DNA from 2 places in the Glutamicibacter sp. NPDC090743 genome. Region 2 is predicted to be linked to the other one. Evidence: predicted binding sites of a transcription regulator. Region 2 holds the regulator's gene; the other holds the start of a gene.
The links. The regulator Rex, encoded in region 2, represses fermentation and respiration genes when NADH is low (regulators of the CRP and FNR family bind a similar motif). The targets are predictions, from matches to a motif close to CTTGTGAANNNNTTCACAAG.
Positions count from the first base shown of each region.

Region 1: ACIQTS_RS11005 (MarP family serine protease) is a predicted target of Rex. The motif match lies at 4,572-4,591, and genes of this name have one in related genera.

Region 1 covers NZ_JBIVXE010000005.1:9,878-16,988, forward strand. Annotated here, with positions in the region: gene nth (endonuclease III) at 1-479, opposite strand, end outside; gene acs (acetate--CoA ligase) at 683-2,659, shown strand; gene aroQ (type II 3-dehydroquinate dehydratase) at 2,790-3,242, shown strand; gene ACIQTS_RS11005 (MarP family serine protease) at 3,252-4,442, opposite strand; gene ACIQTS_RS11010 (Crp/Fnr family transcriptional regulator) at 4,647-5,324, shown strand; gene ACIQTS_RS11015 (NUDIX hydrolase) at 5,393-6,307, opposite strand; gene ACIQTS_RS11020 (RidA family protein) at 6,369-6,845, opposite strand; gene ACIQTS_RS11025 (transglycosylase domain-containing protein) at 7,071-7,111, shown strand, end outside.
Region 2 covers NZ_JBIVXE010000001.1:3,796-10,906, forward strand. Annotated here, with positions in the region: gene ACIQTS_RS00020 (ArsR/SmtB family transcription factor) at 1-351, shown strand, start outside; gene gdhA (NADP-specific glutamate dehydrogenase) at 542-1,885, shown strand; gene ACIQTS_RS00030 (helix-turn-helix domain-containing protein) at 2,142-2,366, shown strand; gene ACIQTS_RS00035 (30S ribosomal protein bS22) at 2,506-2,604, shown strand; gene ACIQTS_RS00040 (HAD family phosphatase) at 2,707-3,513, opposite strand; gene ACIQTS_RS00045 (glutaredoxin family protein) at 3,576-3,821, shown strand; gene ACIQTS_RS00050 (redox-sensing transcriptional repressor Rex) at 3,849-4,523, shown strand; gene ACIQTS_RS00055 (hypothetical protein) at 4,630-5,406, opposite strand; gene ACIQTS_RS00060 (histidine phosphatase family protein) at 5,581-6,243, shown strand; gene ACIQTS_RS00065 (TlpA disulfide reductase family protein) at 6,250-6,873, shown strand; gene ACIQTS_RS00070 (cytochrome c biogenesis CcdA family protein) at 6,882-7,111, shown strand, end outside.

The DNA.
Region 1 (7,111 bases), on a different contig from region 2:
CCAAAGCGGTTGGCCAGGCGCCCGAAGTGGGTGTCCACGGTGATTCCGGGAACACCGAAGGCATTTCCCAGCACGACGTTGGCGGTTTTGCGTCCCACCCCGGGAAGCTTCACCAGCTCTTCGAGCTTGGCTGACACTTCTCCGTCAAAGCGTTCAACCAAGGCGGCGGATAGCCCGAGCAGGGAGTCCGTCTTGGCGCGGAAGAAACCGGTGGGGCGGATCAGCTGCTCAAGCTCGCCCCGTTCGGCTTGGCTCATTGCGTGGGCGTCCGGGAAACGGGCGAAGAGCGCTGGAGTGATGGCATTGACCCGCACGTCGGTGGTCTGCGCGGAGAGCACGGTGGCTACCAGCAGTTCGAAGGGGTTCTCGAAGTCCAGTTCGGGCACCGCGTAGGGGTAGGCCTTCGCCAGTTCCCGGTTGATCTTGCGTGCCCGGCGCTTCAGCCCCAGCTCGGTTTCATTGTCCAATTTCTTCGCCACGCTTTAGATCGTGTCATGAGGGCGTGAAGTTTTCACCCTTGGACACCATCTTGGCGTGCTGTTCATCGCGTGCAGCTAACCGCTCGGCGCACAAATTACCCCATTTCCCCTTTCCCGGTGACACAAAGCACACCGGCCCTGCTGGAGGATGTAACTTTGATCACAGGGAAATATTTGTGACTACGCGGAAGGACGCGAACACAGTGAGTGATTCGAAAACCTTGGATAACCTGTCGACCGAAACCCGTTCCTTTGCCCCGAGCAAGGACTTCAGCGATCAGGCCATCGCAACGCAGGCCCGCTACGACGCAGCCAAGGCAGACCGCTTGGGCTATTGGGCGGACCAGGCACGCCAGGTACTGACCTGGGACACCGATTTCACTGAAACCCTGGACTGGTCGCAGGCACCGGTGGCCAAGTGGTTCGTCGGCGGCAAGCTCAACGCGGCCTACAACGCGCTGGACCGCCATGTGGAAAACGGACTGGGCCACCGCGTCGCCATCTACTTCGAAGGCGAGCCGGGCGATACCCGCACCTACACCTACGCGCAGCTGACCGAAGAGGTCAAGAAGGCCGCCAACGCTTTCGAATCCCTGGGCGTGGCCAAGGGCGACCGCGTGGCCGTCTACCTGCCAATGATCCCGGAAGCCGTCATCACCATGCTGGCCTGCGCCCGCATCGGCGCCATCCACTCGGTGGTCTTCGGCGGCTTCTCCGCCGACGCGCTGCGCAGCCGCATCGATGATGCGGACGCCAAGCTCGTGGTCACCGCCGATGGCACCTGGCGCCGCGGCAAGCCGTCCTCGCTGAAGCCGGCAGTGGATGCGGCGCTGGAAGCACCGGGCCACACCGTGGAAAACGTGCTGGTAGTCAAGCGCAACGGCGAGCCCACCGAATTCGGCGCACTGGACAAGTGGTGGGATGACGTCGTCGGCACCGCCGCCACCGAGCACACTGCGGTAGCCCACGACTCCGAGCACCCGTTGTTCGTGCTGTATACCTCGGGCACCACTGGCAAGCCCAAGGGCATTGTGCACACCACCGGCGGCTTCTTGGCCCAGGGCGCCGTGACCCACCGCGACACCTTCGATTTGCACCCGGAAACCGACGTGTACTGGTGCACCGCGGACATCGGCTGGGTGACCGGCCATTCCTACGTCACCTACGCGCCGCTGGTCAACGGCGCCACCCAGGTGATCTACGAGGGCACCCCGGATACCCCGCACCAGGGCCGCTGGTGGGAACTGGTGGAAAAGTACGGCGTCACCATCCTGTACACCGCGCCCACAGCAATCCGCACCTTCATGAAGTGGGGCCGCGAGATCCCGGATAGCTACGACCTGTCTTCCCTGCGTGTGCTGGGTTCGGTGGGCGAACCGATCAACCCGGAAGCATGGATGTGGTACCGCGATGCCATCGGCGCCAACAACGGCAAGAACGGCGAACGCAAGGAACACCCGGCCCCGATCGTGGACACCTGGTGGCAGACCGAAACCGGCGCGCACATGATCGCTCCGCTGCCGGGCGTCACCGCAACCAAGCCGGGTTCGGCCCAGGTGGCCGTGCCGGGCATCGCCATTGACGTGGTGGATGAAGCCGGCGAATCCGTGGCCGACGGCGAGGGCGGCTTCCTGGTCATCCGCGAGCCGTGGCCAGCGATGCTGCGCGGCATCTGGGGCGACATGGAACGCTACAAGGACACCTACTGGTCGCGGTTCGAGAACATGTACTTCGCTGGCGACGGCGCGAAGAAGGACGCCGATGGCGATATCTGGCTGCTGGGCCGCGTGGATGACGTGATGAACGTCTCCGGGCACCGCCTGTCCACCACCGAGATCGAGTCCTCGCTGGTCGCCCACCCGTACGTGGCAGAGGCCGCCGTGGTGGGAGCGAAGGACGAGACCACCGGCGAGGCCGTGGTGGCCTTCGTGATCCTGCAAACCGAGCCGGCGGAAGGCGAGGATGTGGTGGCGACCCTGCGCAACCACGTGGGCAAGGACATCGGCCCGATCGCCAAGCCGAAGCATGTGCTGGTGGTTCCGGAACTGCCTAAGACCCGCTCGGGCAAGATCATGCGCCGCCTGCTCAAGGACGTGGCCGAGGGCCGCGAGGTCGGCGATGCCACCACGCTGTCCGATTCAACGGTGATGAGCCAGATCGCGCAGTCCATGGGCAAATAGCCTCAGCACGCCCCAGTGCAGCAAGCCGCCGTTCGTCCACACCGCTGGTGTGGACGAACGGCGGCTTCTTGTATTACGGGGCCAAAGGATTCGGGCGGGAATTTCCCGGTTGTGTAATAGATTTGAGTTCATGACTGAGAACGCATCGAACACCATCTTGCTGCTCAACGGCCCCAACCTGAATCTGCTGGGCACCCGGGAGCCGGAAATCTATGGCCACGACACCCTGGCCGATGTTGAGCAGCTGGCCCGGGAAACCGCTGCGGCCCTCGGCTTCGAATTGCGCGCCTTGCAGTCCAACCATGAGGGTGTGCTCATCGACGCGATTCACGAGGCCCGCACTACCGCAGCCGGCATCATCATGAACCCCGGCGCATTCACCCATACCTCTGTGGCTATTGCCGATGCCATCAGCGGCGTGCAGTTGCCAGCCATCGAGGTGCACATCTCGAACGTGCACAAGCGTGAAGCGTTCCGCCACCATTCCTTCATCTCGCCGGTAGCCAGCTCGATCATCATCGGTGCGGGCGTGCACGGCTACAAGCTGGCGGTTCAGCAGCTCGCGCATTTGCTGGGCAAATAGCCGCAAGCCCTAGCCGGTGACGCAGTCGCCTGTTTTGATGCTGGTGCGCCGATCGCCGCCCAGCTCCATGGCGTTCTCGATCTCTTCGAGGCTCAGGGCGAAGCCGACCTCGTCATCGCTGCGCGACTTGGCGAAGATCAAGCCCACCGCGTCGCCGGATTCATCCAGCAGCGGTCCGCCGGAATTGCCCTGGGCTACTTCCGCGGTGAGCTGGTAGACAGAGATTCGAGATGGGTCCGCGCCATAGATATTGGCAATGGAGACGAAGGCACGGGAAGCGATCAAGGCTCCGCGGATCTGCTGCGGGCCGCCCGCTGGGTGCCCGATAAAGGTTGCCGAGTCGCCGCGCATCAGGTCATCAGCGGCGAGGTCGATAGGCTCTGCCCCCAGCCCTTCGACGTAAAGCAGCGCGATGTCGGCCTTGGGATCGAAATAAACAACCTTTCCGCGGTGAACTTCGTCACCGCCGACCTCCACGGTTGCCGCGCTCAATCCGGCGACCACGTGCGCGTTGGTCATGACCAGCTCGTGGTCGACAACGAAGCCTGAGCCGGTCAGGTTCACACCGCATTGCACCGCGGTACCGGAGATCTTGGCGGCCGATTGAGCAGCGGCCAGCTGCAGGTCGTTAGCTGCCCATTCGGTGTTGGCCGGCGCCTGGACCGGGGGCGCGAAAGGCTCCAGGAATGCGGGGAGGGTTTCGGCGATCACCTTGGAGCGTGCGGTGGAAATCGCGGCATCGACAAACTCGGGTGTCAGGCCACGAATCGAGTCGATCATCTTGGACTTGCTGATCTCCAGCGAAAGCCTTGGAATACCCATGCTTGAAGTGGAAAAGGCCAAGCCACCGATGATTGTGGCGGTAATGAACACCGACAGCACGCCACCGGCAATGCGGTCCGCGGCACGCAGGAAATCGACATTCATCCAGTGGCGGATGCGGGTTGCAATCACCCGTCCCAGAGCTTGCCCGAGAATGATCAGCACGGCTGCGGTAGCTATCATCAGGCCGACCCGCCACCAGGGGTTCGTGGCGAAGGTGGAAACCAGCGGGATGGCGAAGAATGCGGCGACGCCGCCGACAATCAGGCCGAGCATGTCGCCAATGGTCAGCAGAAAACCTCGACGAACTCCAACAACGAAAAACGTCAGCAAAACAGCGCAGATGACTACGTCGAGCCAGCTGAAAATTCCGAGCACCAAGACCCCAGTTCATTCATAAAGTTCGTATAGACCCAAGGTACCCTTAGAAGCTGATGGATTTCTGCGAGCAGATTCGCGAGTTTTAGTCGAATGTGCGTGATTTTCAACATTTTCTTGGTTAAACCACGTGTGGAAACTGTCACATTGTTACCGAATACGGCACAATGAAGTAAGCGCCTACTACTGTTGACAGGAGATTTAATGGATATCGAGGTACTGCGTCGCGCGCCACTGTTTGCGTCGCTTGGTGATGAAGTATTCGCCGCGCTAACCGAAGAATTGACCGAGGTTGATCTCTCCCGCGGCGCATCGGTGTTCCGTGAAGGCGATCAGGGTGACCGTCTGTACTTCATCGTTTCGGGCAAGATCAAGCTGGGTCGCACCTCTTCGGATGGTCGCGAGAACCTGATTGCTGTTCTTGGCCCAGGCGAACTGTTTGGCGAGATGGCATTGTTCGATCCACACCCACGCAACGCAACTGCAACCGCCGTGTCCGAGACCCGCCTGGCGGGCCTGAGCCACGAGAACATGCGCAAGGCTATCTTGAACTCCCCTGAGGTCTCGATCCAGCTGCTGCAGGCTCTGGCTGCACGTCTGCGTCGTACCAATGAGTCCCTGGCCGATCTGGTCTTCTCTGACGTTCCTGGCCGTGTTGCCAAGGCTCTGTTGGATCTGGCTGACCGCTTCGGTCGCCCAGCTACCGACGGCATCCTGGTTGCCCACGAACTGACTCAGGAAGAGCTGGCTCAGCTCGTTGGTGCTTCCCGCGAAACCGTGAACAAGGCTCTGGCCGAGTTCGTACAGCGCGGCTGGCTGCGCCTGGAAGCACGCGCCGTCGTGATCCTGGACATCCAACGTCTGCGCCAGCGCTCGCGCTAAACCGCAGTGATGCAAACAGGCCGAGAATCCTTCAAGGATTCCCGGCCTGCTTTGTTTAAGTTCTGCTCTCAGTGCCCGGCAGTAGTCTGCCATGGGCGGGAGGATTCAGCGCTCATGGAGCCAAGGACTTCCAGATAGTAAATGCCATCGCGCACCAGCAGGTCCGGATGCTTGAGATTCAACGAACGGGCCCGCGAAAGGTAGGCGACCACTCCATTGGCCTCCGCCATGGCTTCCAGGATCATTTCCACCGCCGGGTAGCTGATCTCCGAGAGCGCGAGGTTCACCGTGTTGGGTTGGCCAACGCTGTCCCCCAGCTCGCTGGTGCTGCGTTTGGCCAATATTTCCCCGGCGGCACACCAGCGCCCCCATTTGCCTTTGCCGCGCAGCAAGGCAGCCTCCTGGCGGTTGGGCACGGTGGCAGTGAAGTACCAGGTGTCGAAGCGGCGCAGGGCAAAGTTCGGGTTGAGCCAGTGGGATACCGGACGCAAAAGGTCTGTGCGCAAGCCCAGTCCGCGGCGGCGCAGGAATTCGTCGAAGGCCAGGTCCTGTCCGGCGATTGCTTCGCGGGCGGTCATCCAGTCTTCCGCATCGGTCATTTCGACCACGGATTGCTCATCGGTGCCGGCCAGCAGGATTCCGGTCTCTTCGAAGAGCTCGCGAATGGCGCAAACGATGTATGCCTGCGCCAACTGCTGGTCCAGCATGTCCATGCGCTTGGACCATTGGGACAGGCTTGGACCGAACCATTGGTAGGTGGCACGGTCGCTCGCCTCGTGGCTGCCGCCGGGAAAGGCCACGTTGCCCAGTGGGGAGCCCCCGGGGCGATAAGTCAGATAGGTCTCCACGCCGTGGGAAGAATCCCTCACAAGGCAGATGGAGGAGGCGCGCCGCGGGGTGCGCGGCGTGCGCGAACCGAAAGAGAACCAGTTTTCGGCGGTGGCAATTTGATGCGGTGGCAAATCAAAGAGCCGGCGCACCATACCGCTGCGCGGCCCCGCCGGGAATGCCCGTCGGGACCGCGCAGCAGGAATCTGGCTTGAATTACTCAAATTCGGCGATGACCTCGACCTCGACAGGTGCATCCAGCGGCAGAACGGCAACGCCGACGGCCGAGCGTGCGTGCAAACCTGCATCGCCGAGTACCTCGCCGAAGAACTCCGATGCCCCGTTGATGACGCCTGGCTGTCCGGTGAAGTCCGGTGCCGACGACACGAAACCGACAACCTTCACGATGCGCTTAATGCGATCTAGATCACCAATTTCGGCCTTGATGGCGGCCAGCGCGTTAAGCGCAGCGGTCTGTGCCTGGGCCTTCGCTTCCTCGGCTGAAACCTCGGCGCCAACCTTTCCAAGGGCTGTGAGTTCACCCTTAATCAGCGGAAGCTGGCCGGAGGTGTAGACATAGTTGCCGGTGGTAACGGCTGGCAGGTAGGCGGCTACCGGCTTTGCCACAGCTGGCAAGGCATGACCGAGCTCGGCCAGACGGGCCTCGACACGCGAGGAAGTAGCTTCTTGCATGGGATTTCTCCTTCAATAAATGATGTTGCTAGTTACGCTTTCGGACGCTTCATGTAAGCCACTGGAGATGAGCCGTTGGGGCCTGGAACCACGGTTACCAGCTCCCAGCCATCGTCACCCCACTGGTCCAAAATCTGCTTCGTAGCGTGAATCAAAAGCGGCAAAGTGGCGTATTCCCATTTAGTCATACTCGATACGTTAGCGCGTCCTTGTAAACTAGTGGGTATGGCAGCCAAGAAGTCCCCTTTTTTTGATACCGCTACCAC
Region 2 (7,111 bases):
GGCACTCTGGTCACTGAACTGGAGATCTCGCAGCCGACTGTTTCCAAGCACTTGAAGGTGCTGCGCGAAGCTGAACTCGTGAGCATGGCCGCTGCCGGGCAGCGGCGCATCTACAGCATTGATACCTCAGCGCTGGAAGACCTCGTGCGCTGGTGCGCCGATTTGGTACCTGCCCAACCGGAGGGCCAAGAGCTGGTAACCACGCAGGCCGAAGCCGAGGGGCAGCTGGCAGCGGTATCGAATCCAACGGCTCAGCAGATCGGGCGGCGCGTTGGCCAAGGCCTGGAACAAGTTACTGGACGTGCGCAAGAGTTTTTCGAGAAACTTCCGCGGTTCGGGCGTCGGCGCTAGCTCTTGTCCAGTCATCGGCGCTGCAACCGTGCAATATGGTCAATCTTTTAAGTTACGCGCGCAATCCTGTTTTATAACATGAAAATTTTGTTCAGAATGCCCAGCATGGCATTCTCGTGTGCGGGGCAGTGACGCCGGCAATGAGGCCCCTTGTGCGCCTGTGCCTGCCCCAAGTGATGAGGAGAAAAACTTGGATAAGCACTTAGCGACGATTCGCGACGAAGTCTTCCGCCGCAATCCCGGCGAAGCAGAATTCCACCAGGCCGTCACGGAAGTATTCGACAGCCTTGAAGCTGTATCGGTCAAGCATCCTGAATACGCCGAAGCCGCAATCCTGCAGCGTTTGTGCGAACCTGAACGCCAGATCATCTTCCGAGTGCCATGGGTTGACGACGAAGGCCGCGTGCAGATCAACCGCGGCTTCCGCGTTGAATTCAACTCGGCTCTGGGCCCATACAAGGGCGGTCTGCGTTTCCACCCATCGGTTTACCTTGGCATCGTCAAGTTCCTGGGCTTCGAGCAGATCTTCAAGAACTCCCTGACCGGCATGCCCATCGGCGGCGGCAAGGGCGGCTCGGACTTCGACCCGCGCGGCAAGTCCGATGGCGAAGTCATGCGCTTCTGCCAGTCCTTCATGACTGAGCTCTACCGCCACATTGGCGAATACACCGACGTGCCAGCCGGCGATATCGGCGTTGGCGGCCGCGAAATCGGTTACCTCTTCGGCCAGTACAAGCGCATCACCAACCGCTACGAGTCCGGTGTGCTGACGGGCAAGGGCTTGAGCTGGGGCGGTTCCCTGGTTCGCCCGGAAGCCACCGGCTACGGCGCAGTGATCTTCACTGAAGAAATGCTCAAGACCCGCGGCCAGACTTTCGATGGCCAGCGCGTGGTCGTTTCCGGTTCGGGCAACGTGGCAATCCACGCCATCGAGAAGGCGCAGGCACTGGGAGCGAAGGTCGTTACGGCTTCCGACTCGGCCGGCTTCATCGTTGACGAGGGCGGCATCGACCTGGATCTGCTGCGTCAGATCAAGGAAGTTGAGCGCGGCCGCATCTCCGAGTATGCCGAACGCCGTGGCACCAAGAAGGTGAAGTACGTTGCCGGTGGCAGCGTCTGGGACGTTGCAGGCACCGTGGCGCTGCCCTGCGCAACCCAGAACGAATTGGGCGCTGAGGCCGCAAAGAAGATGGTTGCTGCTGGCACCATCGCAGTGGCCGAAGGCGCCAACATGCCTACTACCGCTGAAGCGACCTCGATCTTCCAGGATGCAGGGGTGCTCTTCGGCCCGGGCAAGGCTGCCAACGCTGGTGGTGTTGCTACCTCGGCTCTGGAGATGCAGCAGAACGCCAGCCGCGATGCATGGAGCTTCGAGCACACCGAGCGTCGCCTGACTGAGATCATGGTCGGCATCCACACCAGCTGTGCTGCTACTGCAGACGAGTACGGCATGCCGGGGAACTACGTCGCCGGCGCCAACATCGCGGGCTTCGTGAAGGTCGCAGACGCAATGCTCGCACAGGGCGTCATCTAATAATCTGCAGCGCTGCAATCCGCGTGAATTCATTGGGGACCCGGTGAAATCACGCGGATTGTCTCGTTCAGGCATCAAAAAATGTGATTCAGATGGTCACGTGTGTGTTTCGTGATGCAAAAGTTACAAAAGTGCGATTAGACTAGTACAAAGCGAACGTGAACCTGAACCGCCGATGTTGATCCAAAGTCGTGTAAGTTCATCTTCGCAAAATTAACGCGACGAATAAGAGATCAGCGTCAGGAGAATATCCCGCATGACGGATAAACAGAATTTTGCCGGAGCCCGTTTCATGACTGTGGCCGAAGTGGCCGACATGATGCGCGTTTCCAAAATGACCGTTTATCGGCTGATCCACGCCGGTGATTTGCCTGCTGTTCAGTTCGGTCGCTCCTATCGCGTTCCGGAAAACGCCGTGGAATCATATCTGAATGCCGCGGCCATTGATCCGCAGCACGGTACCGGTTCTTACGGTCGATAGTCCGCGCGATGGTCAGAGCATGACCGAAAAGCGGGTAATCTGTTAAGGAACGTTTAACGTCCGGTCAACCTTGTCCTTGGGCTCGCGCGCAAGCAGGCATTTGGGGTTGACGCATTTATTTAGTTTGTGAGGAACCACTATGGGCTCTGTTATCAAGAAGCGCCGCAAGCGTATGTCGAAGAAGAAGCACCGCAAATTGCTTCGTAAGACCCGCCACCAGCGTCGTAATAAGAAGTAAATCTACTTCTGAGCATTTGCCGCTTGGCAATCATCGCCACCGCTTCACAGTGAAACTGTTGAACGGTGGCGATTGCTTTAGCCAAAGCCGCCCAGCGCCGGCCTAAGAGCCGGAACGGCGCAGAATGGACCGTCGCGCCGCCCAGAGCGCACCAAGCACTCCAGCGGCCTTCAGGCCTAGTTTGGCGGCTCGCTGGCCGGTGCGGAAATCGTAGACCTGCCAGCCGCGGCGCTTGGCGTAGGCGCGAAGCCGCGCATCGGGATTGATGCATACGGGGTGTCCCACAGCTTCAAGCAAGGGAACATCATTGTAGGAATCCGAGTATGCCCATGATTTCGACAGCGAGATGCCGCGAGCCTTCGCCAGGGTGCGCACCGCTTGCGCTTTTTCCGCAGCGTGCAGGATCGGGCTGGCCAGCGCTCCGGTGTAGAAACCGTCTTCGCTGGCCACTACAGTGCCCAATGCACCGGTAAGTTCGAGACGTTGCGAGATGACATTCGCCACTTCCAGGGGAGTGGCAGTGACTAGCCAGACTTCACGGCCCACCGTCCGATGCTGGCGAGCAATGGCTACCGTACCGGTCCATAGCTTGGGTTCGATGTATTCGTCATAGATCTCGTTGCCGATCTTCTCGATCTCGGACACCGGGATCCCTCGGACCATCATCAACGCACGGTCGCGAATCTGGTGAATGTCCCCTAGGTGCTCACCGCGCGCGGCGAAGCGCAACTGCTTGAGCGCGAACCAGAGGATTTCGCGGAATTGGAAGAAGCGGCGCTCATGCAGTTTCCGGGCCAGCAGATACAGCGATGCACCGCGCACAAGGGTGTTATCTACATCGAAGAAAGCGGCGACCGTGTCCGGAGCCAGGGCGGAATTCGGGCTGGGGTGATGATCGATGGAAGACATTTGATCCAGTTTATTTCATTGCCAAGTTTAAGGGCGGTTACGGCTCGTGAGATTATAGGCAGGTGAGTACTTTGAATCAGATCCAGCTGTTGGTTCGAGAAGGCTGCCACCTGTGCCAGGCCGCACGCGCAACCGTGGCCGAGGTGACTGGCCGGTTGAATATGGAGTTTTCCGAACTGGATATTGACCAGCACCCTGAATTGCTGGCCAAGCACCACGAGGAAGTGCCGGTTCTGCTGATCAACGGAGAAGTCCGCGACTTCTGGCACATCGACGCACAGCGTCTGGAACGACTACTGAGCAGCTAGCCGCTGCCGAATAAATGAAAATGCGTTGTGCTCTTCAAGAGCACCGAAAAGTGCGGGAGAACGAAGATGTCAGAGCTTGAAGCCCGGGTCCTGCCTGAGGCCACGCTGGCTCGACTGACCCAGTACTTGCGCGCGCTGAACGCCTTGGAAGCCCAGGGCCTGGAACGCACCAGTTCCGGGGTGCTGGCCAAGGAAGCTGGAGTGAACCCCTCCATCCTGCGCAAAGACCTTTCCTGGTTGGGTTCTTACGGAACCCGCGGGGTGGGCTACGTGGTCCGCGAACTGGCAGAACATATCAGCCGCACCCTCGGCCTGAACCAGGACTGGCGTGTGGCCATCCTCGGCGCCGGTAACCTGGGGCGCGCGCTCAGCGGATATGCAGGCTTCAGGACTCGTGGCTTCAACGTCAAGGCGATCCTGGATATCGACCCCGCACTGGTCGGCAGGCCGGTCGGCGAGCTGCACGTGGAAGCGATCGCGGACTTGGCCGCAGTGGTTGAACGCGAAGAAATCAACATCGCTGTTCTGGCAATTCCGGGCGATGCTGCGCAGGACCTGGTCTACGAACTGGCCGCGCTTTCGGTCCGCTCGGTGCTCTCGTTCGCACCGATGCCGCTTCGCGTACCCGCGGGCATGAACCTGCGGCGCGTTGATCTTTCCACTGAATTGCAGATCCTGGCATACCTCGCCGTTCAAGGCTGAAGCCGCGCAGACGAGAAAAGGCGTAGCCGCGTTATCCTTTGGGTGGATGGAGCGGCTACGCCTTTATTGTCCCTGCAGGGCCTCGCGAAGAGGCTCGGCCATGCGTTTAGCGGAAGCCGGCCAGGCGAGCCTGGCGGCGCTGCGCAATGTATTGCGAAGAAGGGCGCAACCAGGCGAAGACCACGCCTGCAATGCCCAACAAGATGCCCACAACGTAGACAGCGTTGATAATTCCGGCTTGAGTGTCAGCGAACATGCTGATCATTGGAACGATAGTCACCAGATTCAGCAGTGAAAGCGCACCGAGGATCGTGGCGATAATTCGCATGGCGCCCACGCCGCGGCCAACGAAGAAGCCCACCAGGAAATACAGGGCCAAGGTGATGATCATGGAGATAATCACGAAGGTCGACATCATGGAATTGACCTGGGCCATGAAGGCCTCAGGGCTTGCCATCATCTGTTCAACCAGTGGATCCTGCTCCATGCCCGGGGTGCTCTGCATCTGGTTCTGGAACTCTTCTTGCACCAGCGACCACTGCTGGCCAATCATGTTGGCCATCATGTTGGAGTTGGTCATCAGCCAGCTGGCGAGGGCACTGAAGATGCCCGCGAGCATGATCAAGCCAAAGGCGATAGCCAAGGTCCGTGGCCGCTCGGTCGGCGGCTGCACGCCGGCGTAACCTCCCTGCTGGGCATAATGGTCGTAGCCCGGTGCCTGCGGTTGCCCGTAAGGATTCGGATTCTGGCCGTACGGGTTCTGGCCGTACGGCGAGGGCTGCTGGCCGTAGGGGTTTTCGCCGTACGGGTTCTGCGATGAACCCTGGCCGGAAGGGCCCGGGTTGTAGGGCTGGCCCGGCTGGTTAGGATCGTTGTCGCTCATGATGCGTCCTTCTGGGTCGAACAGTCTTATTAACTAAGCGTAGTGGCAGTCGGTTGTGAGCAACCCCTCCGAAAGGATGGTTTTTCCATATGGGATTCCAATGCGTGTCCTGTGAATAGTTGACGGTGGCCACAATATGGCTAATTTGCACCGAATATTTGAGACACTGGAGGCATGCCTTTATCGACCGTCCATTTGTTGCGCCACGGGGAAGTTTTCAACCCTGACCGTATGCTCTACGGCAGGATCCCCGGCTTCGGGCTCTCGGAACTCGGATTCCAGATGGCCGATGGGGCAGGAGAATATTTTGCCAAGCGCCAAGCAGAAGGCGGCAACGTAGTGCGCCTGGTGGCCTCACCGCTCCTGCGAGCCCAGCAGACAGCCGCGCCGACCTCCAGCGCTCTGGATCTGCAGGTCCACACCGACGAGCGGGTTATCGAAGCCGGCAACAAGCTGGAAGGGCTGTCCAAGGTTGCGGAGCACCTGCGTCAGCCGAAGTACTGGCCGCTGCTGGTCAACCCGCTGAAGCCTTCATGGGGCGAACCATATGCCCAGCAGGTTGCTCGCATGCGCCTGGCCATGGATGAGCACCGCAAGGCCGCCCTCGCCGAGCACGGCGAAGGAGCGGAAGTCATTATCGTCAGCCACCAGCTGCCGATCTGGGTTACGCGCCGCGCCGCCGAGAAGAAGCCGCTGTGGCACGATCCGCGCCAGCGCGAGTGCACTCTGGCTTCCATCACCAGCTTTGATTTTGAGGGAGACGAATTGGTCTCCGTGCGTTACACCGAGCCGTGCCCCGAGCTGCTTGCCGGCGCGGCGAATATCCCTGGAGCCTAAAGCAAAATGACAGATCCTGTGCCTAATCCTCGCCACTTGAGCCGCCGCACCATGTTGCGTTCGCTCATGGTTGCCGCCGCCGTGGTGCCCTTGGCTGCCTGCAGCGGCAAGGAAGATGCGCTGACCGCGCAAGCAAACAGCGGCGACGGCAAGAACTACATCGCTGGCGACGGCGCCGTGGAAGAGTACGAAGTTTCCAAGCGCAGCGAACCGGTTGCCCTCAAGGCCACCACCTACCATGGCACCGATATCGACTTCACGCAGTGGCAGGGCAAGCCCGTAGTCATGAACTTCTGGTATGCCGCCTGCGCTCCGTGCCGCATCGAGGCACCGGATCTGAAGGAAATCGCTGAAGGCTTCGGCGAGAAAGTCGAATTCATTGGCGTCAACGTACGCGATGAAGCCGAAGCGGCGAAGGCCTTCGAGCGCACTTTCGAGATCCCCTATGAGTCGGTACAGGATACCTCCGGGGACATCCAGCTGGCGATGACCAAGTACGTCCCGTTGCAAGCGGTTCCATCCACCTTGGTGCTGGACCGCCAGGGCCGTGTCCGTGCCCGCGTGATCGGTGCCGTAGAGCCTGGCACCCTGAAGTCATTGATCGACTCCGCTCTGACCGAAGAGTTGTGAGCTGATCAGTGACCACTAATCCCTTTGCCGACATCGTCCTGGACGGGTCGTTGCTGCTGGCTGCCCCAGTAGCACTGCTGGCCGGGCTGGTCTCCTTCCTTTCGCCTTGCGTCCTGCCGCTGGTGCCGGGCTACCTCGGTTACGTCACCGGGTTGACTGGTGCGGATCTGAAGGAGCACCGGCGCGGGCGCGTGGTCTCCGGCGTACTGCTCTTTGTCCTGGGATTCTCCGTGGTCTT